DNA from 2 places in the Nocardioides okcheonensis genome. Region 2 is predicted to be linked to the other one. Evidence: predicted binding sites of a transcription regulator. Region 2 holds the regulator's gene; the other holds the start of a gene.
The links. Region 2 encodes HrcA, which represses chaperone genes, less so after heat shock. Its sites were predicted from a motif close to TTGGCACTCGNNNNNNNCGAGTGCCAA; they were not measured.

Region 1 (14,172 bases), 730 kb from region 2:
CACCCGCGCCGCGCAGCCACTGGCTGCCTGCGGCGCCGGTCGCACCGGTGTCGCCCTGGTCGCCCTTCTCTCCCTGGTCGCCGGTGTCGCCCTTGGCGCCGTCGGCTCCCGCGTCACCACGGTCGCCCTTCGCGCCCTGGGCGCCGGTCGCACCGTCGGCGCCCTTGGCGCCCTGCGGTCCCACCGCGCCGGGGGCACCGGTGGCGCCCATGATGTTGACGCGGAACGACCAGCCGCCGGGGGTGTTCTTGTAGGCGTCGCCGGTCGCGGTGTCGAGGTACCAGCTGTTGGTGTCGCCGTCGCCGGCCTTCGGCGCGCCCACGCCGGAGTTCCAGCTGGTGCGGAGGCTGTCGAGCGCGTCCGTGCTGATCTGCTGCTTGCCGATGGTGCGGTTGGCGATGTCGTCGGCCGTGATCGACCGGTCGCGGATGTCCTTGCCGGTGATGAGGGCGCCGGCGGTGGCGCCGCCGACGCCGGCGGACACCACGAGGGCGCCGGCGACGATCAGGGCGGGGACGGTGCGCTGCCCGAGGCGCGCAGGCTTGAAGTGGGTCACGAGGGCTCCTGGGGGATGAGTGCGCGGCCACCCCCACGGCGGCTCTGCGCACGACGAGCCTAGGAGCCAGAAGCGCTCCTCGTCCCGGGAACACCGGAACCCGTCCACGGGCCGAGGTCCGTCACGAAATGGCAGCAGGGCCCCCGCCGAAGCGGAGGCCCTGCCGGTGGAACGAGGGGGATGGATCAGAAGTCCATGCCGCCCATGCCGCCCATGTCGCCGCCGGGCATGGCCGGCGCCTTCTCGGGCTTGTCGGCCACGACGGCCTCGGTGGTGAGGAACAGCGCGGCGATCGACGCGGCGTTCTGCAGCGCCGAGCGGGTGACCTTCGCCGGGTCGATGATGCCCTCGGCGATCATGTCGACGTAGTCACCGGTCGCGGCGTTGAGGCCGTGACCGGCCGTCAGGTTGGCGACCTTCTCCGCCACGACGCCGCCCTCGAGACCGGCGTTGATCGCGATCTGCTTGAGCGGGGCCGAGGTGGCGACGCGGACGATGTTCGCGCCGGTGGCCTCGTCGCCGACCAGGTCGAGCTTGTCGAACGCGGTGGCGGCGGCCTGGACGAGCGCCACGCCACCTCCGGCGACGATGCCCTCCTCGACGGCGGCCTTGGCGTTGCGCACGGCGTCCTCGATGCGGTGCTTGCGCTCCTTGAGCTCGACCTCGGTGGCCGCGCCGACCTTGATGACGGCCACGCCGCCGGCCAGCTTGGCGAGGCGCTCCTGGAGCTTCTCGCGGTCGTAGTCGGAGTCCGACTTCTCGATCTCGGCGCGGATCTGGTTGACACGGCCCTCGATCTGGCCCTGGTCGCCGGCACCCTCGACGATGGTGGTCTCGTCCTTGGTGATGACGACCTTGCGGGCCTGGCCGAGCAGCTCGATGCCGGCCGACTCGAGCTTGAGGCCGACCTCCTCGGAGATGACCTGGCCACCGGTGAGGATGGCGATGTCCTGCAGCATGGCCTTGCGGCGGTCACCGAAGCCCGGCGCCTTGACGGCGACGGAGCGGAAGGTGCCCTTGATCTTGTTGACGACCAGGGTCGACAGCGCCTCGCCGTCGACGTCCTCGGCGATGATCAGCAGCGGCTTGCCGGACTGCATGACCTTCTCCAGCAGCGGCAGCAGGTCCTTGACCGTCGACACCTTGGAGTTGGCGATGAGGATGTACGGGTCCTCCAGCACGGCCTCCATGCGCTCGAGGTCCGTGGCGAAGTAGGCCGAGATGTAGCCCTTGTCGAACCGCATGCCCTCGGTCAGCTCGAGGTCCAGCCCGAAGGTGTTGGACTCCTCGACGGTGATGACGCCTTCCTTGCCGACCTTGTCCATCGCCTCGGCGATGATCTCGCCGACGGTGGTGTCAGCGGCGGAGATCGACGCGGTGGACGCGATCTGCTCCTTGGTCTCGACGTCCTTGGCCATGGCGAGCAGCTGCTCGGACACGGCCTCGACGGCGGCCTCGATGCCGCGCTTGAGACCCATCGGGTTCGCGCCGGCCGCGACGTTGCGCAGACCCTCGCGGACCATGGCCTGGGCCAGGACGGTGGCCGTCGTCGTGCCGTCACCGGCGACGTCGTCGGTCTTCTTGGCGACCTCCTTGACCAGCTCGGCGCCGATCTTCTCGTAGGGGTCCTCCAGCTCGATCTCCTTGGCGATCGAGACACCGTCGTTGGTGATCGTGGGGGCGCCCCACTTCTTCTCCAGGACGACGTTGCGGCCCTTGGGGCCGAGGGTGACCTTGACCGCGTCGGCGAGGGTGTTCATACCCCGCTCGAGGCCGCGGCGGGCCTCCTCGTTGAAAGCAATCAGCTTCGGCATAACTCTTCGCGATTCCTATCGACGTGAGTCTGGTGGTGTCCCCGGGCAGGCTGCCCGCGACGGACGACCGGCTCCGCCGGCGATCCATTCCCACCGGCCTTGCCGACCTCAGCGTCACCCGGGTCGTTGTCACTCTCCAGTCGAGAGTGCCAGCCTCATGTTTAGCACTCGACCCCCGAGAGTGCAAACGCCGTCCCGGAGGTCCGGGACGGCGTCGGCAGTGCTCGTGGCGCGGAGGGCGCGGCTACTCGATCAGGCGCACCGGCTCGCCCACGATGCGGGCGGTCCACGTGGTCGCGTCGGTCACGGTCGCACCGGGGAAGTTGATCGCCACCCGGAACCAGCAGCCACCCTGGCTGGAGGTCTGACAGGTGTAGGTGTTGGGGATCGGCACCCGGATCGTCTGCAGCTTGCCGTTGTTGGTCGCCGACGTCACCCCGTTGACCTTGCAGTTGGTCAGCGTTCCCGTCGTGGGTCCGGTCGCCTTGCAGTCGGAGATCGACGTCATCGCCGCGGCACCGATCTTGGCGTCGCCGGGCGGCAGGATCTGCACGCTGCCCGCGGTCGTGCCGGTGGCCTCACCGACGTCGAAGTAGGTGATGACCAGGGTCTTGTTGGCCGCCGCCGGCACCACGCGCACCAGGTTGAACTGCGTGTTGGCCGAGTCGGCGTTGGCGAAGATGCGCATCTTCTCCCAGGGCGAGACCGAGATCGCGCCGGCCGCGGCGCCGGTGACGGCGCGGACGGCGAACTGGTTGGTGCCGTTGCCGAGCACGAGCGGGTTGTCGGCAGCCTGGTTGTAGACGTTCGCGTTGCCGGCCACCGCGCCGGTCGAGTCCAGCGTGTAGGCCAACGGCATGGCCACGTTGCTGCGGACCTGCAGGTAGTAGTCACCGGCCTGGGTCGGGGTGAAGGTGCACAGGTTGACCCACTGGTGGAAGACCCGTGCGACTTCCTCCTGCAGGGCGGCGTTGCTGCCGAGGTTGCGCAGGTTCCGCTCGCGGGGGCCGGTGCTGCCCGTGTAGGCGTAACCGGGCCACTGCTTGGTGCACTCGGTCGGGTTGAGGGCCGGAGCCGTGTACGGGTTCAGGTTGTCCACCGGGCTGCGCACCGTGAACGACGTGATGGTGGGCACCTCGACGCCGAAGCGTCGGCCGCTGTTGTCCGAGTCGCCGGTGCAGAACATCGTCGCGTTGACGTTGTCGTTCTTGTAGCGGTCGCTGGCGTCGGTCGTGGCGTAGGGGTAGTTGCCGTTGGCGGACGACGAGATGTTCGCGGTCGGGCCGGTCGAGCAGTCGGCCGCCGTCTCGACGTAGGCCGGGTCGTAGATCTGCAGGTTCACCGACTGCCCGACCCCGGCAGGGGCGACCCGGATCAGGTAGATGAAGCCGCGCGGGTCGAACTCGTCGTTGACCCCGCCGCTGCAGCCGTCCTCGCCGCTGCCGCACTTGCGGGCGTCGTACTGCGACCCCTGGTCCTTCCAGGTCTCCGGTCCGGTGATCGCGCCCCAGAACTGGGGGTTCGAGCAGCTGGCGTAGGTGGGGACCTTGGTCTGGGAGCTCTGCGGGCCGAGCTGCGCGGACCCGGCGGGCTCGTTGGCGAAGCTGTTGCACGGGCTGCCCATCGGCGCGGGCCCGTTGAAGTCGGCGAGCGCCGAGCGGGACATGGTCGACTGGGAGATGCCGAACGAGCGTGCGAAGGCGTTCTTGACGGTGGACGACACCGTCACCTTGAGCTGCGTGGGCTTCGTGCCGGCCGCGACGGTCACCGACGACGTGCCGGAGTTGGGGAACCCGTTGTCCTCGGCGACCTCGATGGCGCGGGCGCGGGCGGCGTCGAAGTCGTCGGGCATGAAGGTGACACCCGCGGTGGCGGCGGCGTCGGCCGCCGCCTGGACCCGCTGGAGCTCGACGTAGAGGCGGGCCAGGTCGACCGAGGCGGCGCCGAGCGGGAGCGCGATGAAGGCGAAGAACATCGCGACGATGATGGCGGTCGCGCCCGCTTCGTCACGACGCCTGCGCCAGGTGGTGGGGGCTCTCATCTCTCGTCCGATCAGTTGTGCGCGTTGGGGGTGCCCGGCTTGCACCGGTCCTGCTCGAGCGGCTCGAACTTCATGACGGTGCGCTCGGTCATCACCTTGGCGCCGCCGAGGACGCTGTTCATCAGGCCGGTCATCCAGTTGTGGTTCGCGCGGAGCGCGACCCCGACCGCGTCGGTCTCGTTGAGGCAGGCGTTGACGGTGGCCGACGCCCAGGACCCGCTGGAGTAGCGGAAGCGCCCGGTGCCGTTGGCGGTGACGACGCCCGCGTCCCAGACGTACATCACGCAGTTCGCGACGCCCGAGCAGCTGGCGGGGATGGTGGAGCCGGTGCCCGGGAAGCCGGCCCCGTTGGCCTTGTAGACCATCACCCACTGGATGTCGGCGGAGTTCATGGCCATGCCGGCGGTCTGCATGGTGTCGGCCGCGGCCTGCGCGAACCCGGGCACCGAGGCGGGCGAGCACGGCGGGGGCGAGGCGCTCGCCTCGCAGGTGCCCGGTCCGGCGTCGGCGGCCGCCGACGCCGAGCGTGCGCCCGCGCGCACGCTGCTGCTCATCGAGATGTTGTCCTTCATGTAGAGGCCGAGCTCGATGGTGCCGAGGAAGAAGAGCAGCAGGATCGGCACCGTGAGGGCGAACTCGACCGCGACCGCACCGCGATCGTCCCGTCGCCTGGCGAAGAACCTCATCGACTACTCCCTCGTTGTCCCCACGCCGCTGCAGACGACGTACGACACCTGCTGCCACAGTCTTGGCGCCCGAGGCGCAGCGCGCCCGACCTTTGCCGAACGCTAGTGACAGCGGATCAAGGATGCGTCAGCACGACGGTCGAGATGTATAGCCCGAAATGACCATGTGCGGGGTGGTCCGGACGGCACTACCGCAGGCGCGAGGCCACCAGGTCGGCGAAGGGTGCGGCGTTGGCGGGCGACACGTCGAGGTAGAGGCCCGGCTCGATCAGCTCGAGCTCGCTCACCACCCACTCCCCCTGCCACCGCAGCAGGTCGACGCGGAGGTAGTCCATCGGGCGCCCGAAGCGGGCGGCCATGGCATCGGCCGCGCGCAGCGCGAGGTCGGCGACGTCGCCGAGAGCGACGGCCCGGACCCGGCCGCCGAACTCCTCGTTGACGCGGACGTCACCCTCGCCCGGCAGCTTGTCGAAGCGCTGGGCGAGGTGGCCGTCGAGCACGTAGACCGACGTCTCGCCGTGGGTGCGGATCGACTCGACGAGGGGCTGGACGACCCACGGGCCACCGACCTCGGGGTAGTCGGGGTGGCTCTGCACCGGCGTGCCCAGGCGCGGGTCGTCGGGGTCGGTGACCACGATCAGGCCGGCTCCCCCCGCGCCGACGCGCGGCTTCACCACGGCGGTGCCGAAGCGGGCCACCGCGGCGGCCAGCGCTGGCCGGTCGTCGGCGAGGACCGTCGGCACGGCCGGCAGGTCCCCCAGGTCGGTGAGGTAGCGCTTGTCGTGGTTCCACGCGAAGACGTCCGCGCCGTTGAGCAGGCGGGACTGGTCGAGCGCCTGCGTCCACGCGAGGAAGTCGCGGTGGCGGGTGACGTAGTCCCAGGTCGAGCGGACGGCGACGAGGTCGGCGGCCGCCCAGTCGACGGCCGGGTCGTCCCAGCGCGCCCAGGTGGCGTCGACCCCACGCTCGGCGAGCGCCGCGTCGAGTGCCGCGGCGCCGGGCTCACCGGTCGGGAGGTCGCCGCTGGTGGCGAGGAGGACGGTCATCGCCCGCTCACGCGTCGGAGCGCTCGGCCGGGATCTCGCTGGCGCCGTAGAGCTCGTGGGCGACCGCGTCGCGGTTGGAGCCCTCGCGGTTGTCGCCCTTCTCGATGATCACGAGGTTGTGGTAGCAGTGCACCGCCCGGACCCACTGGTCGGTGTAGGTCGGCTCGTAGCCCTCCACGAGGAACTCCTCGTGGTTGAGGCCGTCGACGAGGTCCTTGACGAGGTCCATCGACGTGCCGGGGGCCCGCGGGTCGAGCTGGCCGCCCCAGGCGGGCCAGTAGGACGTCTGGGTGTCCTCGATGCAGTAGATCGCGCCGTCGGGCAGCAGCGGGAACAGGATCCGGAAGGACTCGCGCACGTGGGCCGGGATGTGGCTGCCGTCGTCGATCACGACGAGTGGGGCACCCTGCTCCTCGATGATGCGGTGCAGCACCTCCGGGTCGGTCTGGTCGCCGTGGTAGGCGTGGACGTGGCCCTTGGTCAGCCACGTCTTGTCCTCGATGTCGAGGCCGACGATCCGCGCCTTGGGGAAGAACCAGCGCCACATCTTCATCGAGGCGCCGCTGCGCCGGCGCTTCTTGTAGCCCCCGATGCCGAGCTCGAGGAGGGTGAAGGACTCGCGGCGCAGGTGCTGGAGGTGGCGCTCGTAGTGGGGGGTGTACTTGTGCACGCCCCACTTGTCGGTGCGGAACTCGATCGCCAGCTCCGTCAGGTTGCTGGCCAGCAGCCGCCGCCGGCGCTCGGCGCGCGGGTCCGGCACCTCCGCCACCGTCGGCTGGGCGGACGTCTGCAAGCGTCCGGCCTTCCTGGCGGCCTTCTTGACGGCCTGGCCGGCTCGACGAGCAGTGGTGCGCACCCGCAGACCCTAGCCTGACCCGCCCACCACCGGCGCGTGGTGCCCGAACGGCACGTCCTCGACCGCGCCGAGCGCCGCGAGGACCGACGGCAGCATCGCCTTCGCGGTGCGCTGGTAGCCGTGCGCGCTGGGGTGGAACCGGTCGAGGCTGAACATCTCGTCGGGGTTGGTGATGAAGAACGGACCCACGACGTGCGCCAGCGAGACGACCCTCGCTCCGTGCTCGAGCGCGACGGTGCGCTGGGCCTCCGCGAGCTGCCGGGACGCCCGGGAGCCGAGCGCGCGCAGCGGCTGCGGCACCGGCCGCAGCGCGCCGAGGTCGGGGCAGGTGCCGACCACCACCTCCGCCCCGCGCGCCCGCAGCGCGTCGACGGCGTCGGCCAGGTGCCGGGCCGAGTCGGCGACGGGCACCCGGTGGGTCACGTCGTTGCCGCCGACCACGACGACCGCGACGTGCGGGCGGTACGTCGCCGGCAGCGAGGCGACCTGGGCGGCGAGGTCGCTGCTCTCCGAGCCGACGACGGCGACGGTCCGCAGCCGCACCGAGCGCCCCAGCCGCTTCGCGACCGCCCGCGCGAGCCGGCCGCCGAGCGTCTGCTTGGGCTTGTCCGCGCCGAGGCCCGCCGCGATGGAGTCCCCGAGGACGACGAGGTCCACCGGGTCGCCGTAGGACCGGCGCCAGTGCCGGTCGCCCGGGGGCGCCTCCTCGCCCAGCGGCTTGCCGATCGCCCGCCGCGCCAGGGCGGCCTGGTGGCGCAGCAGCCGCCCGGTCCCGTACGCCGCGACCGCGACCCCGACACCCACGGCCGCGACGGCGTACGCCCCGGCACCCGTCCCTCCTGCGTGCTCCTCGTGCTCCACGCACCGGTTCAACCACCCGGGCCTGAACCGGCGGTCAACGTCGGGCGACGGATGACCGACCGGCACCGCACAGTTGGGTCGTAGTACTCAGGACGGGACCCGCCGACCGGGCCACGCTGGAGCCATGAACACCTCCGTGGACACCGTCCGCCCCGTGCCACCCCGCCAGCTGACCTGGCTGCGGGCCGAGCTGGTCGACTGGACGTCGCAGGGCCTGATCTCCGACGAGCAGGCCGCGCTCATCTCGACCCGCTACCGCGCCGAGTCCCATCGGGTGGGCGTCGGCCGCGTCCTGCTCTACCTCGGCGGCGGCTTCGTCGGCATCGGCCTGATCTGGCTGGTGGCCGCCAACCTCGACCAGCTGTCGCCCGCGAGCCGCTTCGCCGCGGTGTGCCTGATCTGGCTGGCCCTGCTCGCGGGGGGCGAGGTGCTCGCCGCACGTCGGTCCAGCCCGCCGGTCGTCGGCGCCGCACGCCTGCTGGCGGCCCTCGGCTTCGGCGCCGTCGTGTTCCAGGCCGCCCAGTCGCTGCAGGTGCCCGCGTTCGAGCCGCGCCTGCTGGGCGTCTGGGCGATCGGCACGCTGCTCCACGGCTACCTCGCCCGCGCCTACCTCCCGTTCGTCGTCGGCGTCGCCACCGGCGTCGCCTGGTGGTTCTCGCAACCGCTCTGGCAGGAGCCCTCCGGCCTCGCCGTCGTGGTCCTCCTCGGTGCGGGCGCCGTGCTCGCCTCCTCCCTCGCCGTCCTGCACGACTCCCGTCTCCCCGCCTTCGCATGGACCTGGCGCACGGTCGGCGCCGGCATGGCGCTGCTGGCCCTCTTCGTGGCCGCGATCCCGGACATCGGCTCCGGCGACCTGGTCTGGAACGCGTGGCTCGCCGCCGTGCTCGTCGTCTCCGCCGCCGCCGTGGTCGCCGCCGTCGTGGTCGACCGCTCGGCGCGACGGCTCCTCGAGCCCGCCGGGGCGGTCGTCGTCCTCCTCGTCGCGACCGGGCTCGCGCTCTGGCAGACCGGCACCGACACGACGACGGTCGATGCCTCCGACTGGCTGCACGCCGCGGTCTCGGTGGGCGTCTACGTGGTCCTCGCCGTCGCCCTGGTCGCCCTCGGGACGCTGCGCGACCACACGCCGATCACCTGGATGGCGATGGCCGGGCTGGTGGTCTTCACGACCTTCCAGAGCTTCGCGGTGTTCGCACCGATCGTGACCGGCGCCTGGCTGTTCGTCGTGCTGGGCACGGTCTTCCTGGGCACCGGCTTCCTCTTCGACCGGGCTCGCCGCGAGCTCACCCAGGCGCTGGACGCCGACACCGACACCGACCACTCCCGAGGAGCAGACCGATGAACCGCACCGCCACCACAGCCGTCGTCGCCGTGGGCCAGCTGGTCCTGGTCGGGCTCGCCGTCGCCCCGCAGCTCTCCGCCCGGCTCAACGGGGACACCTACGCGCTGAGGGTGGCGCCGCTCGACCCGATCGACCCGTTCCGCGGGGCGTACGTCTCGCTCGACTACCCCGACCTGCACCGGGGCGGTCCGTCGTCCGGCGAGCAGGGCATCGGCTCGCTGGACGACGGGACGTCGGGCGACCTGTTCATCACCCTGCGCCGCGACGGTGCCGTGTGGGTCGGGGACGACTGGACCCGCGAGCGCCCGGAGGACGGGCCGTACCTCGCCTGCAACGACCAGTCGTGGCAGGTCCGGTGCGGCATCGAGAGCTGGTTCCTGCCGCAGGACGAGGCAACGCGCACCGAGGACCTGCTGAGGGACGGCGCCGTCGCCGAGGTCAGGATCGACGGGCGCGGCAACGCCGCCGTCGTCGACGTCCGCGCCCCGTGACCGGGTGGACCGCCGCGGTCAGCCGCCGGCGACGGCCGGGATGACCGAGACCTGGCTGCCGTCGGGGGTGGGGGTCTGCAGGTCCTCGAGGAAGCGCACGTCGTCGTTGCCGACGTAGACGTTGACGAACCGGCGCAGCGCCCCGGCCTCGTCGAGGATGCGCCCCTTGATCCCGGAGTAGCGGGCGTCGAGGTCGTCGAGGACGGCCGCGAGCGTGTCGCCCTCGGCGCTCACCTCGGACTCGCCCCCGGTGTAGGTGCGCAGGATGGTCGGGATCCGTACCGAGACTGCCATGGGTCCTCCTTCGTACGTGGATGGGCTGAGCGTGCTCTGGCGCACCACCAGAGTGCGCTCAGAGGACGCCGGACGCCACGAAGGCGTCGTAGGACGGTGCGATGGTGGCGGCCGGTCCGACGCGGTCGGACACGGAGTCGAGGGTCTTGAGGCCGTGGCCGGTGTTGATGACGACGGTCTCGAGCGAGGCGTCGAGCTGGCCGGTCTCGACGAGCTTGCGGAGCACGCCGACGGTGGTGCCGCCCGCGGTCTCGGTGAAGATGCCCTCGGTGCGGGCGAGCAGCACGATCGCGTCGCGGACCTCGTCGTCGGAGACGTCCTCGACGGCCCCGCCGGTGCGCCGGCAGACGTCGAGGACGTAGATGCCGTCGGCCGGGTTGCCGATCGCCAGGCTCTTGGCGATGGTGTCGGGCTTCACCGGGCGGATCGCGTCGGTCTCGGCCTTGTAGGCCACCGAGACCGGCGAGCATCCGGTCGCCTGGGCACCGAACACCTTGTAGGGCTTGTCCTCGACGAGGCCGAGCGCGATCAGCTCGCGGAACGCCTTGTCGACCTTGGTCAGCTGGGAGCCGGAGGCCACCGGGATGACGATCTGGTCGGGCAGCCGCCAGCCGAGCTGCTCGGCGATCTCGTAGCCGAGCGTCTTCGAGCCCTCGGCGTAGAACGGGCGGACGTTGACGTTGACGAACGCCCAGCCCTCCTCCTCGCCGGCGATCTCGGACGCGAGCTTGTTGACGTCGTCGTAGTTGCCCTCGACCGCGACGAGCTTCTCGGTGAAGACGGCCGAGTTGACCTTCTTCGGCGTCTCGAGGTTGCTCGGGATGAAGACGACGGTGGGGATGCCGGCGCGGGCACCCGCGGCGGCGACGGCGTTGGCGAGGTTGCCCGTCGAGGGGCACGCGAAGACCTTCGCGTCGAGCTCGCGGGCAGCGCTCAGCGCGCAGGCGACGACGCGGTCCTTGAAGGAGTTGGTCGGGTTGGTCGAGTCGTCCTTGACCCAGAGCTTCTCGAGGCCGAGCTCGCGGGCGAGGTTGTCGGCCCGCAGCAGCCGGGTGAAACCGGGCTCGGTGTTGGGGCTCTGCTCGATGTCGTCCGGCACCGGCAGCAGCGCCTTGTAGCGCCAGATGTTGCGGGGGCCGGCGGCGATCTGCTCGCGGGTCACGGCCGGGAAGTCGTAGGCCACCTCGAGCGGCCCGAAGCACTCCGGACAGGCGTACGACGGGCCGAGGGCGACCTCGTGGCCGCACTCGCGGCAGGCCAGCGACCGGGCGTGGCCGAAGGCGCCGGCACGCAGCGTGTGGGTGGTGTTCTCGTCCAGCAGGGTGCTCATGAAGTCCTCCTCCTCATCTGTCCCGGCGACGATCGCGCGGGTCGGATTTGGCACCTGCTCCCATGTCTGCCGGACGGGGTCCGGGCAGGAGGCTCATGGGCGGTTGCCGGGACTTCGTCGGGCCGTTCCCTCAGTCCCTCGTGATGAGCAAGGACAACTGTAGGCATGCGTCTCACGATGTGCACACGAAGTCCGACATCCGAGACCAAGGTCCCGCGGGTGGCTCCCGTCGCCGTCGGTCCGCTCACCGTGGCGGCACACGACACCGCCCCCAGCACCGTGGCGGCACACGACACTCGACCGGCGCTCCGGGATGTCGTCTGCCGCCACCCTCGGCGCCCGGATGCCGTGTGCCGCCACCCTCGGCGCCCGGATGTCGTGTGCCGCCACCGACGGAGGCGTACGTCAGCGGGCGAGGAGGCCCAGCATCTCGACGACGCCGGCGGGGCCGTCGACCACCACGTCGGCGAGGTCGACGAGGTCGGGCTGCTCGGTGGACGCGGAGCACACCACGAGCCCGGGCAGGCCGTCGGCACGGAGGTCGCGGACGGCCTCGAACGCCTCGATGTCGCCGAGGTCGTCGCCGCCGAAGACCACGCCGCTCGCCTCCTGCTCCGCGACGAAGGTCCGCACCGCGCGGCCCTTGTGCATGTCGCCCGAGCGGACCTCGATGACGTTGCGGCCGGGCTCGAGGGTGAGGTGGTGGCGCTCGGCGAGGTCGGCCAGCGGCTCGCGGATCCGGTCGAGGGCCCCCTCGGGGTCGTCCATGCGACGGGTGTGGACGGCGACGGCCAGCCCCTTCTCCTCCACGAACGCGTCGGCGGCGCCGGCGCGACGCAGCACCGACGGCAGCTCGCGCTCGAAGGTGGCGAGCCCGGCGGGCGGCCGGGGCGAGCGGATCCGCTGCTCGGTGGCCGACCAGCGCTCGTTGCCGTACTGCCCGAACACGAACAGCTCGGCCCCCCTGTCGAGCATGGCGTTGCCGAGCGCGTCGAGGTCGCCCATCGCGATCGCCTGGCGCGCCGGGCGCCCGGTGATCACCGCGACCGCGCGGACCACCTCGGCGAGCTCGAGGAGCGCGCCGGGCGCCGCCGGGTGCAGCCGGGCGGACTCGGGGTCGTCGACCACGGGCGAGAGCGTGCCGTCGAAGTCCAGGCCCACCACCGTGCCCGCGAGGACCTCGCGCACGGCGTCGTAGTGCTCGCGCGCGGCCGCGGAGGTGAACTCCATGGCACCAGCCAACCAGATGTCGCGGGCGGGCGACCAACCGTCCCGCGACCGGGTCACCCCCAGGAGTCGGCGCGCGGTCAGCGGGGGGCGTCGGTGGTGAGGATGACGGTGAGGCGGTCGCGCTTCATCACGCCGACCGCCGGCATCGTGCGCGTGACGCCCAGGTCGAGGGCCAGCTGCTTGCCGGCGGCCTCGAGGCGCGGCGGGAAGTAGACCGTGGTGGTGGGGATGTTGCCGACCCAGTTGTCCTCGCCCACGACCGACCAGCCGATGTCCGTGGCGCGCGCCGCCGTGGAGGCGGCGAGGCCGCTGATCCCGGAGTTGTTGAAGACCTCGACGTAGACCTCGCCGCGCTTCAGCTGGGGCTTGGGCTTCGGCGTCTTCGTGGGCTCCGGCGTCGGCTCCGCGCTCGGCGTCTGGTCGGCGCTCGCGATGGTGGCGGTGTCGACCCGTTGCTCGGTGGGCGCCTGGTCGCGGGTGGCGACGAAGGTGATCGAGGCCATCGCCACGGCGAGCACCGAGAGCATGACCAGCGGCGAGGGGAAGGCGACGCCGCGCTCGTCGCGCGGTCGGGTGGCGGTGGTGGTGCGGCCCGTGCTGGGGAAGGAGGCCATGGGGAAGGAAGCCGATCCGTGAGTGGTGGACAGGTGGGTCGTCAGACCTCGAACCCGAGTCGACGGGCCGAGCGCTGGCGCTGGCGGGAGGCACGCAGCCGACGCAGGCGGCGTACGAGGAGCGGGTCGGCCTCGAGGGCCTCGGGACGGTCGATCAGGGCGTTGAGGACCTGGTAGTAGCGCGTCGAGGACATGTCGAACTTCTCCCGAACGGCCTGCTCCTTGGCGCCGGCGTACTTCCACCAGTGGCGCTCGAACTCGAGGATCTCGCGATCGCGCTGGCTCAGCGCGGCAGCAGTCTCCTGCTCGGCTGCGATGTGCTTCGCGGCGTCCATGACCAACTCCTTGTCGACCCCACGTCCACCGGAGCAGGTGGACTGCGCCCGAGTCTAGGCGACGAACAACAACGATGTCATTCGCCTGCGGCGAGTCGTCTGGACAAAACCCGCGGGCGGCCCACGTTGGGGTGACCTGCGCCTCTCGCGGCCTCGATAGGGTCGTGCCGTGAGCCACACCCCGCAGGCAGACCTCGTCATCGTCGCCAACCGGCTGCCCGTCGACGGCGTGCGCCAGCCCGACGGGTCCATGACGTGGCGCCGGTCGCCGGGTGGGCTGGTGACGGCCCTCGAGCCCGTGCTGCGCGCCAACGACGGGGCGTGGATCGGCTGGCCCGGTTCGGCCGACGAGGAGGACTTCGAGCCGTTCGTCGAGGACGGCCTGTCCCTCGTGCCGGTCCCCCTCAGCGGCGCGGAGGTCGAAGAGTTCTACGAGGGCTTCTCCAACGGCACCCTCTGGCCGCTCTACCACGACGTCATCGCCAAGCCGGAGTTCCACCGCGAGTGGTGGGAGAGCTACGTCCGGGTCAACGAGCGCTTCGCCGACCGCGCCGCCGAGGTGGCAGCGGAGGGCGCGACGGTGTGGGTCCAGGACTACCAGCTGCAGCTGGTGCCGCAGATGCTGCGCGAGCGGCGGCCCGACCTGCGCATCGGCTTCTACCTGCACATCCCGTTC
Region 2 (14,172 bases):
CGGCCGCCTCCTCGGCGGTGCTGCCGGGGGTGGCAGGCGTGGCGGCCGGCTGGGTGGCGGAGCCGCCCGTGCCGTCTCCGCCCTCGCTCCCGCCGCTGCCGCCACAGCCGGCGAGGAGCACCGCCGCGGCGGTCACGGCGACCGCGGCGCGCAGGCGCGACCGGAGCGCGCTCACACCAGTGCCTCGGACATCCGCGACGTGCCGGCGAGCACGTGGAGGTGGGTGTGGAACACGGTCTGACCGGCTCCCGCGCCCGTGTTGGCGATGAGGCGGTAGTCGTCGTTGCCGGCGGCGCGGGAGACCTCGTCGGCCAGTGCGACGAGGTGGCCGAGGACGGCCGGGTCGGCGGCAGCGGAGGCCGCCGCGTTCTCGTGGTGGTCGAACGGGATGACCAGGGCGTGGAACGGGGCCTGCGGGTTGAGGTCCGCGATGGCCAGGGCGCGGTCGGCGCGCCCGAGCACCTCGGCGGGCACCTCCCCCGCGACGATCCTGCAGAAGATGCAGTCGGCATCCGTGACGGTCATCGCACCAGCCTAGGGCGTCGCGGCGCGGCGTGGGACCCGTTGCCGTCCGGTCCGCGCGCCTACCGTGGCGCCATGACCTTCCCCGTCCGCGTCTCCGCGCGCCCCGACGTACGCCGCTGGGCGGGCGCGGCGGCGCTCGCGGCCGTGTGCAGCCTGACCCTCGCCGCCTGCGGGGGCGACCCGGCCCCGGTCTCCGACGAGACGAGCGAGCCCCCGGCCGGCGGGTCGTCCGAGCCCGCGCCGACCGCGTCGCCGTCCGAGCCGACGGGGTCGCCCACCGCGTCGGAGTCCCCGACGGAGTCCCCGTCCGGCACGACCGTCCCGGTCTACTTCGCCGGCGACGGCCCCGACGGGTCGACCGTCCTGTTCCGCGAGTTCCACCGCGTCGAGGGCGACCCCCTGCTCGAGGCCGCTCGCCTCGTCGTCGGCGGCGCGCCCGACGACCCGGACTACCGCACGCTGTGGCCACAGGTGGAGATCAGCTCGGTGGCCGCGACCGACGGGCTGCTGGTCGTCGAGATGCCCGGCGACGGGTTCACCGACCGCCCCGACGGCATGGGCGAGCGTGACGCGCGGCTGGCGCTCCAGCAGCTGGTCTACACGCTCCAGGGAGTCCAGCAGGAACGCGTGCCGGTGCTGGTCAGGCGGGGTGGCAGCGACTTCCGCATCTTCGGGCTGCCCACCGACGTCGAGCTCGAGGCCGCGAACCCGATCGAGACCCTCAACCTGGTCAACATCACCTCGCCCGCCCAGGGCGACACGGTCACCGGCGACACCCTCACCGTCACCGGCGTCGCCAGCTCGTTCGAGGCGGCCGGACCGTGCCGGCTGCTGCGCGGCGACGAGGAGCTGGCGATGGCCGGCTACCAGGCCGAGGGCTGGCTGGACCGGCTCTTCCCCTTCGAGGCGCAGCTGCCGCTCGACGGCGTCACCGGCGAGGTGACGCTGCAGTGCGAGACCGACGACCCGTCCGGCGGCACGGAGGGTCCCGGCCCGGCGGTCGACACGAAGACGATCACCGTCGGCTGACACGTCAACCGTTCGGCGCGCCGGGGCGTCCCACTGCGTGACCATCCAGACCAGATCCCGTCGAGAGAGGGCTCCCGTGGCGGACCACCTCAGCCTCGTGGGCGCCGACGCCGACGTCGCGGTCGAGCAGATGTACGCCGCCCACTGGCGCCAGCTCGTCCGGCTCTCGGCGCTGCTCGTCCACGACCAGCAGGCCGCCGAGGACGTCGTCCAGGACGCGTTCGTCGCGATGCACGGCCGCTGGTCGCGGCTGCGTGACCCCGAGAAGGCGCTGGCCTACCTGCGCCAGGCGGTGGTGAACCGGTCGCGCTCGGCGTTGCGGCACCGCGCCGTCGTCGAGCGGCACGTCCGGACCTCGACCACCCACGAGACGACGGTGGAGGGACCGAGCCTCGGCGGCGCCCGTCGTGACGCGGTGCGCGAGGCGCTGGGCCGGCTCACCGAGCGGCAGCGCGAGGTGCTGGTGCTGCGCTACTACCTCGACTGGTCCGAGGCGCAGATCGCCGACGCCATCGGCGTCTCGCGCGGCGCCGTCAAGCCACACGCATCCCGCGACAGCGCAGCCCTGCGCGAGCTGCTCGGCGACTGGTGGGAGGACCCGTCATGAACGACGAGCTGATCCGCGACCTCCTCCACGAGGTCGCCGACGACGTCGAGCCGGGCGACCGGCTGGACGCGATCCGCGCCGCGACCGCGCCGGCCCGTCGTACGCACCGTGGGTGGTGGGTCGGCGGCGGCGCCGGGCTCGTCGCGGCCTCCGTGGTCACGGCACTCGCGCTGACCACCGGCGGCGCGCCGCAGACGGACGGTCCGGGTCCGGCCGACGTCCCCTCGGCCCCGCCGTCCTCGCCGACGACCGCGCCAGCTGCGCCGACCGCCGTGCCGACCGACCCCGGCCCCGGCAGCGGGGTGGTGGCCGTCTACTTCGTCGGTGACACGACCCGCGGGCCGCGGCTGTTCAGGGAGTTCCAGCCACGGGCGGACCGTGGCGACGCTGCGGCGGAGGCCCTCGTGGCCGCCGTCGAGGGCCGGGCTCTCGACGCCGACTACCGATCGGCGTGGCCGCTCGGGGCGTCGGTCCGCAGCGTCGAGAGGACCGCGAGCGGCATCGTCGTCGACCTGCGCGACGTCCCGGACGAGCGGCCCGACGGCGTGAGCGCGCAGGATGCCGGGCTGGCGGTCGAGCAGGTCGTCCGCACGGCCCAGGCCGCCTACGGTCTCGGGAAGCTCCCGGTCAGGCTGGTGCTCGACGGGGCCGAGTCCAGCAGGATCCTCGGCGTCGCGACCGCCGAGGCGCTCACCGGCGCACCGGACGCCGACGTGCTCGCACCCGTGTCGCTGTCCGAGCCCGCCGAGGGCCAGGTCGTGCGAGCGGGCCGATTCATCGTGACCGATGGCCGGGCCATCAGCACCGACGGGAGGATCACGCTCCGGGTGCAGCGCTGGCAGGGCACGGCCGTGGCGCTGGGTCCTGTGACCTTCACCCTCAGCCCGGTGGACGGCCCGTTCGAGGCCTTCGGCGGGGACCTCGGTAGCGACGACCTGCAGCCCGGCGAGTACGCCGTCATCGCGACGGTGCAGAACGCCGACGGCACGGTGGACTCCGACACCCGGCGGATCACCGTCGTCGACTGAGCCCGCACCCTACGGCCGCCTCCGGCAGCGGTGGGTGAGGGCCCCGGATCCCCTTCACACACCGCCCGCCGGCGCGACGTGTCGGGTCAGCCCCAGCGCGGCGTGCGCGCGAGCAGCGCGGCGACGGCGACCACGCCGGCGGTGGACGTGCGGAGCACCTCGGCGCCGAGGCGTACGGTCCGGGCGCCGGCGTCCTCGAGCGCGGCCAGCTCGTCGGGGGCGATGCCGCCCTCGGGACCGACGACGACGACGATCCGGCCGGTGGCCGGGACGTCGAGCGACGCGAGCGGCTCGGTGGCGTCCTCGTGGAGGACGACGGCGAGGTCGGCCTCGGCGACCACCGCGGCCAGGTCGGCGGTGGTGGCGAGGGGGACGACGGTGGGGTGCCACGAGCGGCGCGACTGCTTGGCGGCCTCGCGGGCCGTCGCCTGCCACTTCGCGTGCGACTTCGCCGCTCGCTCGCCCTTCCACACCGCGACCGACCGCGCAGCGGCCCACGGCACGACCCTGTCGACGCCGACCTCGGTGAGGACCTCGACCGCGAGCTCGCCGCGGTCGCCCTTGGGCAGCGCCTGGACGACGGTGAGTGCCGGCTCCGGCTGCTCGCTCGTGACGACGTCCTCGACGGAGACGGTGAACAGCCGCTTGGCGGTCGAGGCGACCGCGCCGGTGGCGGCAGTGCCGAGGCCGTCGGTCAGGACGACCCGTTCGCCCTCGCGCAGGCGGCGTACGGCGACCGCGTGGTGCGCCTCGTCACCGGTGACCTCGACGACGGAGCCGACCGCGACCCCGGCCAGCGACCCGACGAGGTGGACCGGCAGCGACACGGCTCAGCTGCCCTGGAAGGCGTCGCGCAGCCGGCCGAACATCGACTTGTGCGGCGCCTCGACGCGCCCGTCGGGCGTCTCCTCGCCGCGGATGGCGGCGAGCTCGCGCAGCAGCTCCTCCTGGCGCGGGTCGAGCCGGGTCGGGGTGTCGACGCGGACGCTGACCACGAGGTCGCCGCGACCACCGCGCAGGCTCGGCACGCCGAAGCCCTTGATGACCTGCTCGCTGCCGGACTGCGTGCCGGGCCTCACGTCGAGCTCGAAGGTGGTGGCGGTCTCGGAGTCCTCGGCCTCCCCCACCTGCGGGAGGTCGGCCTCGAGCAGCGGCAGGGTGAGCGTGGTGCCGAGGGCCGCCGCGGTCATCGGCAGCGAGATCGTGGTGTGCAGGTCGTTGCCGTGACGGGTGAAGGTGGCGTGCGGCTCGACGTGGATCTCGACGTAGAGGTCGCCGGCCGGACCGCCGCCCGGGCCGACCTCGCCCTGGCCGGTGAGCTGGACGCGGGTCCCCATGTCGACGCCGGCGGGGATCTTCACGGTCAGCGTGCGGCGCGAGCGGACCCGGCCGTCGCCGGAGCACTCGCGGCACGGGTCGGGGATCACCGAGCCGTAGCCGCGGCACGCCGCGCACGGGCGCAGGGTGCGGATCTCGCCGAGGAACGAGCGCTGCACCACCGCGACCTCGCCCTGGCCGTGGCAGGTCTCGCAGGTCGTCGGCGACGTGCCGGGAGCGGTGCCCTGGCCCTCGCAGGCCTCACAGGTCAGCGCGGTGTCGACCTTGAGGTCGCGGGTGACGCCGAACGCCGCCTCGGCGAGGCTGACGTCGAGCCGGATCAGGGCGTCCTGGCCGCGCCGGGCGCGCGATCGCGGGCCGCGGGCCTGGCCGCCGGCCGCCGCACCGCCGCCGAAGAAGGCGTCCATGATGTCGGTGAACGAGAAGCCCTGGCCGGCGCCGCCGAAGCCCTGGCTGAACGCGTCGCCGCCACGGTCGTACGCCTGGCGCTTCCCGGGGTCGCTCAGCACCTCGTAGGCGCGGGAGACGTCCTTGAACCGCTCCTGCGTCGCCGGGTCCGGGTTGACGTCGGGGTGGAGCTGTCGGGCCAACCGGCGGTAGGCCTTCTTGATCTCGTCGGCGCTGGCGTCACGCGAGACGCCGAGGATCTCGTAGGGGTCCTGGGTCACTGGTTTCCTTCATCGAGGATCCGCGAGACGTAGCGCGCCACCGCGCGCACGGCCGCCATGGATCCGGGGTAGTCCATCCGGGTGGGTCCGACCACGCCGAGGGAGCCGAGGTGGAGCTCCTGCGGTCCGTAGCCGGTGGCCACGACGCTGGTCGCGGCGAGCTCGGAGTAGGGGCCTTCGTGGCCGATCCGCACGGTGAGCGCGTCGACGCCCGACTCCCCCAGCAGCTTGAGCAGCACGACGTGCTCCTCCAGCGCCTCGAGCAGCGGGCGCACGGCGGTGTCGAAGTCGCCGTAGCGCGCGAGGTTGGCGGCGCCGCTCACCGCGACGCGCTCGTCGCTGCGGTGGTCGGACATCGCCTCGGCGAGCACCTGCACCACGGCGCGGGTCACGTCGACCTGCTCCGGGCGCACCGCCTCCGGCAGGTCGGTGACCGCCGCGGCGGCGGCCGCGATCTGCACGCCGGCGCTGGCCTGGTTGATCGCGGCCCGCAGCTCGCCGAGGTCGGCGTCGGCCACCGGCGCGTCGAGCTCGACGAGGCGCTGCTCGACCCGTCCGGTGCTGAGGATCAGGATCAGCATCAGGCGGGTCGGGGTGAGCGCGACCAGCTCGACGTGGCGCACCGTGGAGCGCGACAGCGTCGGGTACTGCACGATGGCGACCTGCCGGGTCAGCTGGCTCAGCAGCCGCACCGAGCGCTGCACCACGTCGTCGAGGTCGACCGCGCCGTCGAGCAGGGTGGAGATCGCCCGGCGCTCCGCGGCGCTCATCGGCTTGAGCGTGGCCAGACGGTCGACGAAGAGGCGGTAGCCCTTGTCGGTGGGCACGCGCCCGGCGCTGGTGTGGGGCTGGTGGATGTAGCCCTCCTCCTCCAGCACCGCCATGTCGTTGCGGACGGTCGCGGGCGACACGCCGAGCCCGTGCCGCTCGACGAGGGCCTTGGAACCGACCGGCTCCTCCGTCGCGACGTAGTCCTCCACGATGGCGCGCAGCACGTCGAGCTTGCGGTCGTCGACCACGGCGGCCCTCCTCGCTGGCACTCGTCTGACGGGAGTGCCAACTCTACTCGCACACCGTAGGGTCGCGAACATGACCGACGACACCCCACGGTTCCAGGAGGTCGCACCCCGCGTGTGGGTGGCGCACTACGACTGGATGCACGTCAACATCACCCTCGTCGGCGGCTCGGACGGCCTGGTCATGGTCGACACGCACGGGTCGGCGGCGCAGGCACGGGTCGTCGCGGACGACGTGCGCCGCCTCGGCGCCGGCCCCCTCACCGCGCTGGTCAACACCCACGAGCACTGGGACCACCACTTCGGCAACGCCACGATGGTCGAGCAGTTCGGCGAGATGCCGATCCACGCCACGGAGTGGGCGCGCGACCACATCGAGGTGTCCGCCGGCCACACGTTCGACATGTACGAGCAGGCCACCGACCACCCGCGGCGCGAGGAGGTCCTCGCCACGACGGTCCGCCTGCCGGACCGGACCTTCTCCTCCGCTGTCCAGCTCGACCTCGGCGACCGCGCGGTCGAGCTGATCCACCCGGGCCGCGGCCACACCGCCGGCGACCTCGTCGTCCGGGTGCCGGACGCCGACGTGGTCCTCGGGGGCGACCTGATCGAGGAGTCCGACCCGCCCTTCATCGGCGACGACTCGTGGCCCATGGAGTGGCCGCTCACCCTCGACCTCGTGCTGGGCCTGATGAGCGACCGCACCGTCGTCGTCCCCGGCCACGGCCAGGTCGTCGACAAGGCGTTCGTCCAGGACCAGCGCGCCGAGCTCGGCGTGATCGCCGAGACCATCCGCGACCTCGCCTCGCGCGGCGTGCCCGTCGACCAGGCGCTCGAGGTCGGCGAGTGGCCCTGGGAGCCCGAGCGCCTGCAGAGCGCGGTCCGGCTGGGCTACGAGCACCTGCCCCGCAGCCAGAAGCGGCTGCCGCTCGTCTGAGCCCCACCCGCAGGGGGCTGGCCCACCGTCCGGCGCCCCGGGTAGACCGGGACGATGAGCGATGACAACGCCCCCGACCCGGCCCTGTCGACCGAGCAGCCCGAGGCCTCGAGCGGCACGAGCCCGGCCGACGACGACCACTCCGGCGGCACCGCGTCGCCCGACGACGCGACGCTCGGCGGGATCTCCGACGACCAGCTCCCCGACGACCTGCAGCCGGGCGAGGACAACCCGCTCGCCGAGCCGCTCGACCCGGACGCGGAGGAGACCAAGAGCCGCGACGAGCTCGAGATGGACGCCACCCAGGAAGACCTGGGCAACCCGCCGGTCGAGTCGTCGGACGACGGCGAGGACTCCGAATCCGCCGCCGACGCGAACGACGGCGACGGTGCCCAGGGCGCGGGGATCAGCGGCGGCTGAGCCCCGCTCGTACGCCGTCTGCTCGGTGAGTCGCCCGGAGACTCACGTCCGAGGGTGGCGGCAGACGACATCCGCCGCCGCAGGGTGGCGGCAGACGACATCCGCCGCCGCAGGGTGGCGGCAGACGACATCCCGTGCGCCGATCCCGACGTCGTGTGCCGCCACGGTCGGCGGCGGGACGTCGTGTGCCGCCACGGTCGGCGGCGGGACGTCGTGTGCCGCCACGGTCGGCGGCGGGACGTCGTGTGCCGCCACGGTGGGCGGCGGCGGGACGTCGTGTGCCGCCACGGTCGGCGGCGGGACGTCGTGTGCCGCCACGGTGGGCGGTGGGCGTACGTCGCCTATCCCTGGGTCCTGGCCAGCCAGCCGAAGAAGACGACCCAGCAGGCCACGACGAAGAGGATGATCAGCAGCGCGGCGCTCAGGTCGATCCACAGCGGGAGCCGCACCGGACGGTTGGTGCCGTCCTCCTCGTAGTCACCCTTGAGCCGCGCGACCGCGCGTTGCAGACGCGTCCGGCTGCCCGGCGACGCCGCCGCCCTGTCGCTCCTCGTCACGCCGCCGGTCGTGCCGGTCGATCCGTCTGCTGTCGCGCGTGTCTGCACGGCGTGCCACCCCCATGTCCGAGTTCCGAGTGCCTAACGTAGACCAGTGCCTGCCGATCGATACGGAACCGACGTACTCTCCACCGACTGGCGCCGCCCCGCCAAGGGCCGCGCGGTCGAGGTGCCGACCGAGCTCGGCATGGTGGTCGAGGAGGTCACGACCGACTGGTGCGGCGAGGTCGTCGCCGTCGACCGCGACATCGACACGCTGACGCTGGAGGACCGGCGCGGCAAGCGTCGGACGTTCCCCCTCGGCCCCGGCTTCCTGCTCGAGGGCAAGCCGGTCATCCTCACCCGCCCGGTACGCGCGGGCGCACCGGCCGCCCCGACCCGCACGGCCTCGGGCTCGATCGCGGTCGCCGGCGCGAAGGCCCGCGTCGCCCGGCAGAGCCGGATCTTCGTCGAGGGCCGCCACGACGCCGAGCTCGTCGAGAAGGTCTGGGGCGACGACCTGCGCATCGAGGGCGTCGTCGTGGAGTACCTCGGCGGCGTCGACGACCTCGCCGACCACCTGCGCGACTTCCGGCCCGGACCGGAGCGCCGGGTGGGTGTCCTGGTCGACCACCTGGTCGCCGGCTCGAAGGAGGCACGGATCGCCCAGGGCATCGCGCGCTCCCCCATCGGCAAGCACGTGCTCGTCGTCGGGCATCCGTTCATCGACATCTGGCAGGCCGTCAAGCCCGACCGTCTCGGCATCCCCCGCTGGCCGCACGTCCCCAAGGGCATCGACTGGAAGAAGGGCACCTGCCAGCAGCTCGGCTGGCCGCACCGCGACCAGGCCGACATCGCCCGCGCCTGGAAGCACGTGCTGGGCCGGGTGACCTCCTACGCCGACCTCGAGCCCGCCCTGCTCGGCCGGGTCGAGGAGCTCATCGACTTCACGACGGCGTAATTGGCTCGCTCCGCTCGCGGTGTCCCCGGCGCCTGAGCCCGCTCGTTCGTCGTCGGTCTGCGACCTCCCCCGCTGCGCTCCTCCGCTCGCAGCCCTCCTCCTGCACTCCCGGGCGCGCCAGGGGACGGGCAGCTCCCGGAGCCAGCCGGCCCGGTGTGCGGCTGGGGCGTCGGGGGCTCGTCGCGGCGCGCCCGTGACGTGCAGGAGGAGCGGCAAAGCCCGGAGGAGCGAAGCGGAGGAGGGGTGCGGGCGCGACGACGAACGAGCGGGTTACGAGCGCCGCGACATGCGAGCGGAGCGAGCCAATCAGCACGGCGGGCTCAGGCGCCGGGGACACCGCGAGCGGAGCGAGCCAAATGACTCAGTCAACGAGGTCGCGCACGACCGCGTCGGCCAGCAGCCGGCCGCGCGCGGTGAGGACCAGCCGCTCGGCCGCGAGCTCGACCAGCCCGTCGGCGACGAGCCGGGCCACCTGCGCGCGCCCGGTGGCCTCGAGCGCCGAGACCGGAAGGCCCTCGACGAGCCGGATCTCCAGCAGCACCCGCTCGACGCGCTGGTCGCGGTAGCCCAGCACCTCCCGGGCCAGCGCGGGCGAGACGCCGCGGGCGAGCCGCTCGGCGTAGGCCGCGGGGTGCTTGACGTTCCACCACCGGGTCCCACCGACGTGCGAGTGCGCCCCGGGCCCGACGCCCCACCAGTGGCCGCCGGTCCAGTAGAGCAGGTTGTGCCGGCACCAGTGGTCGGGCGACGTGGCCCAGTTCGACACCTCGTACCAGCTCATCCCGGCGGCGGCGAAGCGCTCGTCGGCGAGCTGGTACTTGTCGGCGAGGTCGTCCTCGTCGGGCATCGGCAGCTCGCCGCGGGCGACCTGGCGACCCATCGCGGTGCCGTCCTCGACGATGAGCGAGTACGCCGAGACGTGGTCGGGCTCGCAGTCCAGCGCGGTGTCGACCGAGGTCTCCCAGTCGGCCAGCGATTCACCCGGGGTGCCGTAGATCAGGTCGAGGCTGACGTCCTCGAACCCGGCCCGGCGGGCCCACTCCACTGCCGCGGGCACCCGCATCGGGTCGTGGGTGCGGTCGAGCGTGCGCAGCACGTGGTCGACGGCCGACTGCATGCCGAAGCTGATCCGGTTGAAGCCGGCGGTGCGTAGCTCCTCGAGGTCCCACGCGGCGACGCTGTCGGGGTTGGCCTCGGTGGTGATCTCGACGTCGTCGACCAGGCCGAACTCCGCTGCCGCGCTGGCCACGATGGCGCCGAGGTCGGCCGGCTTCAGCAGGGTGGGAGTGCCGCCGCCGAAGAAGATCGTCTCGATCGGGACGTCGCGGTGGCCGAGCACCTGCCGGGCGAAGCGGATCTCGCGGATCGCCGCCTCGGCGTACGACGAGCGGCTGGCGCCCACCTCGTCGCCGAGCTCGTGGGCGGTGTAGGTGTTGAAGTCGCAGTAGCCGCACCGCACGCTGCAGAACGGCACGTGGACGTAGAGGCCGAACGGCTTGCGGCCGAACTCGGCCCACGCCTCGTCGGGCAGCAGGCCGTCCTCGGGGGCGACGTCGCCGTCGGGTTGAGCGGGGGGCACGCGGGTATCCAACCACGCGGGCACCCCCGCTCAGCAGTCCCGGTCGCTCAGGCGTACATCTCCTCGATGAGCGCCTTGTGGTTGTCCTCGACCACGTTGCGCTTGACCTTCATCGACGGGGTGAGCTCGCCCGACTCGACCGTGAGGTCGTGGTCGAGGAGGCGCCACTTCTTGATGGTCTCCCAGCGGTTGAGGTGGCTGTTGAGGTCGTCGACGTAGTCACCCACCATCTTCTGCACCGCGTCCGAGCGGACGATGTCGGTGTAGGACGCGCCCTCCATGCCGTTCTCCGCGGCCCAGCCGGCCATCGCGTCGGGGTCGAGGGTGACGAGCGCGACGCAGTAGTTGCGCTCGTCGCCGAAGACCATGAACTGGCTGGCGTAGGGGCACACGGCCTTGAACTTCGACTCGATCGCCGGCGGGGCGATGTACTTGCCGCCGGAGGTCTTGAACAGCTCCTTGATCCGGCCGGTGATGACCAGGTGGCCGTCCTCGTCGAGGGCGCCCTTGTCGCCGGTGTGCAGCCAGCCGTCGGAGGTCAGCGTGCGCGACGTCTCCTCGGGCAGGTTGTGGTAGCCGTCCATGACGCCCGGGCCCTTGATCATGATCTCGTCGTTGTCGCCGAGCTTGACCTCGCTGCCCGGGAAGACCGGTCCGACCGTGCCGAACTTGTTGGCGTCGGGGTGGTTGACGAACGACCCGGCCGAGGTCTCGGTGAGCCCGTAGCCCTCGAGGATGGTGATGCCGGCCGCGCCGAACCACTCCGCGATGTCGCGGTTGAGCGCCGCGGCGCCGGAGATGAAGAAGCGCACGCGTCCGCCGAAGCGGTCGCGGATCTTGGTGAAGACGAGCTTGTCGAACAGGCCGTGCTGCGCCTTGAGCGCCAGCGGGACGGACCGGCCCTCGCGCTTGCGCCGCTCGACCTCGAGGCCGACCTCGAACGCCTTCTTGAAGATCTTCTCCTTGGCGCCGCCCTCGGCCGCCTGCATGGTCACGATGCGGCCGTGGGCCTTCTCGAAGATGCGCGGCGCGGCGCCCATGAAGGTCGGCTTCACGACGCCGAGGTTGTCGACGATCTTGTCGACGCGGCCGTCGATCGCGGCGGCGAAGCCGCAGGCCATCTGCGTCGACATCAGCACCTTGCCGAACGAGTGGGCCATCGGCAGCCAGCGGAACTCGAGGTCGCTCTCGGAGAGGATCCCCTGGGCGCGGATGGCCTCGCCCTCGTAGACCCACGACGAGTGCCGCAGCCGCACGCCCTTGGGCCGGCCGGTGGTGCCCGAGGTGTAGATGAGGGTGGCGAGCTGGTCGGGCCGGATCGCCTGGGACGTGCTGCGCACGACGTCGGGCTGCTCGGCGAGCTTCTGGGCGCCGAGGGCGGCGAGGTCGTCGAGGGTGATCACCCAGTCGCCGTCGGCCTTGCCGTCGAAGGTGACGACCTTGCTGACGTGCGGGAGCTCGGCGCGGTGCGCGGTGAGCTTGGCGAGCTGCTCGTCGTCCTCGGCGAAGACGACGTGGCTCTCGGAGTCTCCGAGGATGTAGACGGTGTCCTCGGCGTTGGTGCTCGGGTAGACCGTCGTGGTGGCGCCTGCGGCGCACATGATCGCCAGGTCGGCGAGGATCCACTCGTAGCGGGTGCCGGACGCGATGCCGACCCGCTGCTCGGGCTGCACGCCGAGGGCGATGAGGCCGGCGGCGAGCGCCTCCACGCGGTCACCGGCCTGCTTCCAGGTGACCGACTCCCACGCCTCCCCCCGCGGGAAGCGGAACGCCTCGGCGTCGGGGGTCGCGGTGACCCGGTCGAAGAACTGGACGGCCACGTTGGCCGGCATCGTGTCGAGGAAGCTGGTGTCGATCGGGACCGCCATCTGGGACCTACTCATTCCGTCGGGGCGAGGCGCGCGGACGCCTCGTTGCGGGTGTGGCTGCTGACTTGGGCTGTAACCTAGATCACTCGGTTTACCGGGCGGTAGCAAACTCGCCCATTTCGTCCGACAGACGGGACCGATCCCGCCCGTCGGTCAGTCCTGCACGGCCTTGGTGATCGCGATGCAGCGGGTGATCCAGTCCTGCTCGTCGGCGCCGAGGGAGCGGCCCGCCTCGCGCGCGTCCTGCACGGTCCAGCCCGCGTTGACGACCATCCGGACCACCACCCAGTCGCGCGCCCGCTCCTCGTCGAGGCCGCCGGCGTCGACGAGGGCGTGGAAGCGGCGGCGCAGACCGTCGCGCAGCGAGCCGACCGCGAGCGGTCCGGTCAGCTCGTCCATCCGGTTCCACAGCATCGGCGCCGGTTCGTAGTGCGGGTCGCCGGCCATCGGCTTGGGGTCGATCGCGAGCCACCCGCCCGCCTCGTCGGCCATCACGTTGGCGTAGTGCAGGTCGCCGTGCACGATCACCGGGTCGGGGGCGTCGGCCAGCAGGTCGGGCCCGAGCGACAGGGCCTGCTCGACGTAGCGGCGCGGGACCGGGATGTCGCGCCCGAGGCCGTCGAGCTCGCGCAGCCACCGCTCGACGTGGGACCCGACGCTCGCCAGCTGCGGCAGCGCCGGCAGGTGCAGCCGCCCGTAGAGCCCGCCGACGACCTCGCACGCCTCCACGTCCCAGGCGTCGGAGAGGTCGGGCCCGGGCAGCCAGTCGAGCAGCAGCGCGCGACGGCGCGGGTCGGCGCGCCGGAGGCGTACGGCGCCGTCGCCGCCCCAGCGCTGCAGGGCCAGGCCCTCGTGGAGCGACTCGTCGTCGCCGTCGAAGGTGACCTTGAGCGCGCCCGGCACCCCGTCGGCGTCGGCGACCGGCACGACCAGCGAGCAGAACCCGTGGCGGCTCTCCCCCGCCGGCCGAAGGTGCCACTCGTCGAGCAGGTCGGCGGCGAGGCGGGGCAGCCGGTCGAGCCAGGCGCCCCAGTCCGCACCGAGGGCGCGCTGCTCCAGCAGGTCCTCGGGGATGGTGACGGGCACGGTCGCGAGCCTAGGCTGACGCCCATGAGGGAGCAGCCGTGGTCGGACGACGGGGTCGAGCACGACAGGATCCTCGTGCTGAGCGACAACCCGATCGCCCGGGCGATCGTCGCGATCGCCGCCACCGTCGGGCGGGAGGTCGTCGTCGTCGCCGAGGACGACGGGGGGCCCGGGGTCGACCCGCGTCCGGGAGACGCCGTCGTGCTGTGCGACCACGACGCCCCGGACGCACCGGCGGTGCTGCGCGCGGCGCTCGCCTCCGACGCGGCCTACGTCGCGATGATGGCGAGCCGGCGCCGGGCGGCCGGCCTGCTGGAGGACCTGGAGCGCGAGGGCGTCGACACGACGACCCTCCACGTCCCGGCCGGTCACGACCTCGGCGGCAAGGGCCCCGGGGAGATCGCGCTGTCGGTGGTCGCCGAGGTGGTCGCCGAGTCCTACGGCCGCTCCGGCGGACCGATGCGCGGCTGAGGACGTGCCGCTCACCTGGGACGACCTGGCGGGAGCCGCACTGGCCCGGCAGTTCCCCGAGCCGGTCGGCGACGTCGCCGCGCGCCTGGGACGGGTGGGTGCG

Region 1: groL (chaperonin GroEL) is a predicted target of HrcA. The motif match lies at 2,532-2,558, and genes of this name have one in related genera.

Annotation. Positions count from the first base shown of each region.
Region 1 covers NZ_CP087710.1:3,478,642-3,492,813, reverse strand. Annotated here, with positions in the region: gene LN652_RS22060 (collagen-like domain-containing protein) at 1-556, opposite strand, end outside; gene groL (chaperonin GroEL) at 742-2,370, opposite strand; gene LN652_RS17010 (pilus assembly protein TadG-related protein) at 2,615-4,411, opposite strand; gene LN652_RS17005 (TadE family protein) at 4,423-5,097, opposite strand; gene LN652_RS17000 (ATP-grasp domain-containing protein) at 5,286-6,143, opposite strand; gene LN652_RS16995 (hypothetical protein) at 6,151-6,999, opposite strand; gene LN652_RS16990 (SGNH/GDSL hydrolase family protein) at 7,009-7,860, opposite strand; gene LN652_RS16985 (DUF2157 domain-containing protein) at 7,985-9,202, shown strand; gene LN652_RS16980 (GDYXXLXY domain-containing protein) at 9,199-9,693, shown strand; gene LN652_RS16975 (MoaD/ThiS family protein) at 9,712-9,987, opposite strand; gene thrC (threonine synthase) at 10,046-11,317, opposite strand; SAM riboswitch class I at 11,328-11,467, opposite strand; gene otsB (trehalose-phosphatase) at 11,723-12,547, opposite strand; gene LN652_RS16960 (LytR C-terminal domain-containing protein) at 12,625-13,161, opposite strand; gene LN652_RS16955 (DUF3263 domain-containing protein) at 13,203-13,496, opposite strand; gene LN652_RS16950 (alpha,alpha-trehalose-phosphate synthase (UDP-forming)) at 13,666-14,172, shown strand, end outside.
Region 2 covers NZ_CP087710.1:4,209,669-4,223,840, reverse strand. Annotated here, with positions in the region: gene LN652_RS20595 (hypothetical protein) at 1-175, opposite strand, end outside; gene LN652_RS20590 (HIT domain-containing protein) at 172-525, opposite strand; gene LN652_RS20585 (Gmad2 immunoglobulin-like domain-containing protein) at 598-1,554, shown strand; gene LN652_RS20580 (SigE family RNA polymerase sigma factor) at 1,631-2,161, shown strand; gene LN652_RS20575 (GerMN domain-containing protein) at 2,158-3,189, shown strand; gene LN652_RS20570 (16S rRNA (uracil(1498)-N(3))-methyltransferase) at 3,276-4,016, opposite strand; gene dnaJ (molecular chaperone DnaJ) at 4,020-5,195, opposite strand; gene hrcA (heat-inducible transcriptional repressor HrcA) at 5,192-6,214, opposite strand; gene LN652_RS20555 (MBL fold metallo-hydrolase) at 6,285-7,148, shown strand; gene LN652_RS20550 (hypothetical protein) at 7,203-7,568, shown strand; gene LN652_RS20545 (hypothetical protein) at 7,910-8,125, opposite strand; gene LN652_RS20540 (DUF3097 domain-containing protein) at 8,220-9,065, shown strand; gene hemW (radical SAM family heme chaperone HemW) at 9,427-10,644, opposite strand; gene LN652_RS20530 (AMP-dependent synthetase/ligase) at 10,692-12,512, opposite strand; gene LN652_RS20525 (aminoglycoside phosphotransferase family protein) at 12,666-13,598, opposite strand; gene LN652_RS20520 (XdhC family protein) at 13,623-14,069, shown strand; gene LN652_RS20515 (DNA glycosylase AlkZ-like family protein) at 14,074-14,172, shown strand, end outside.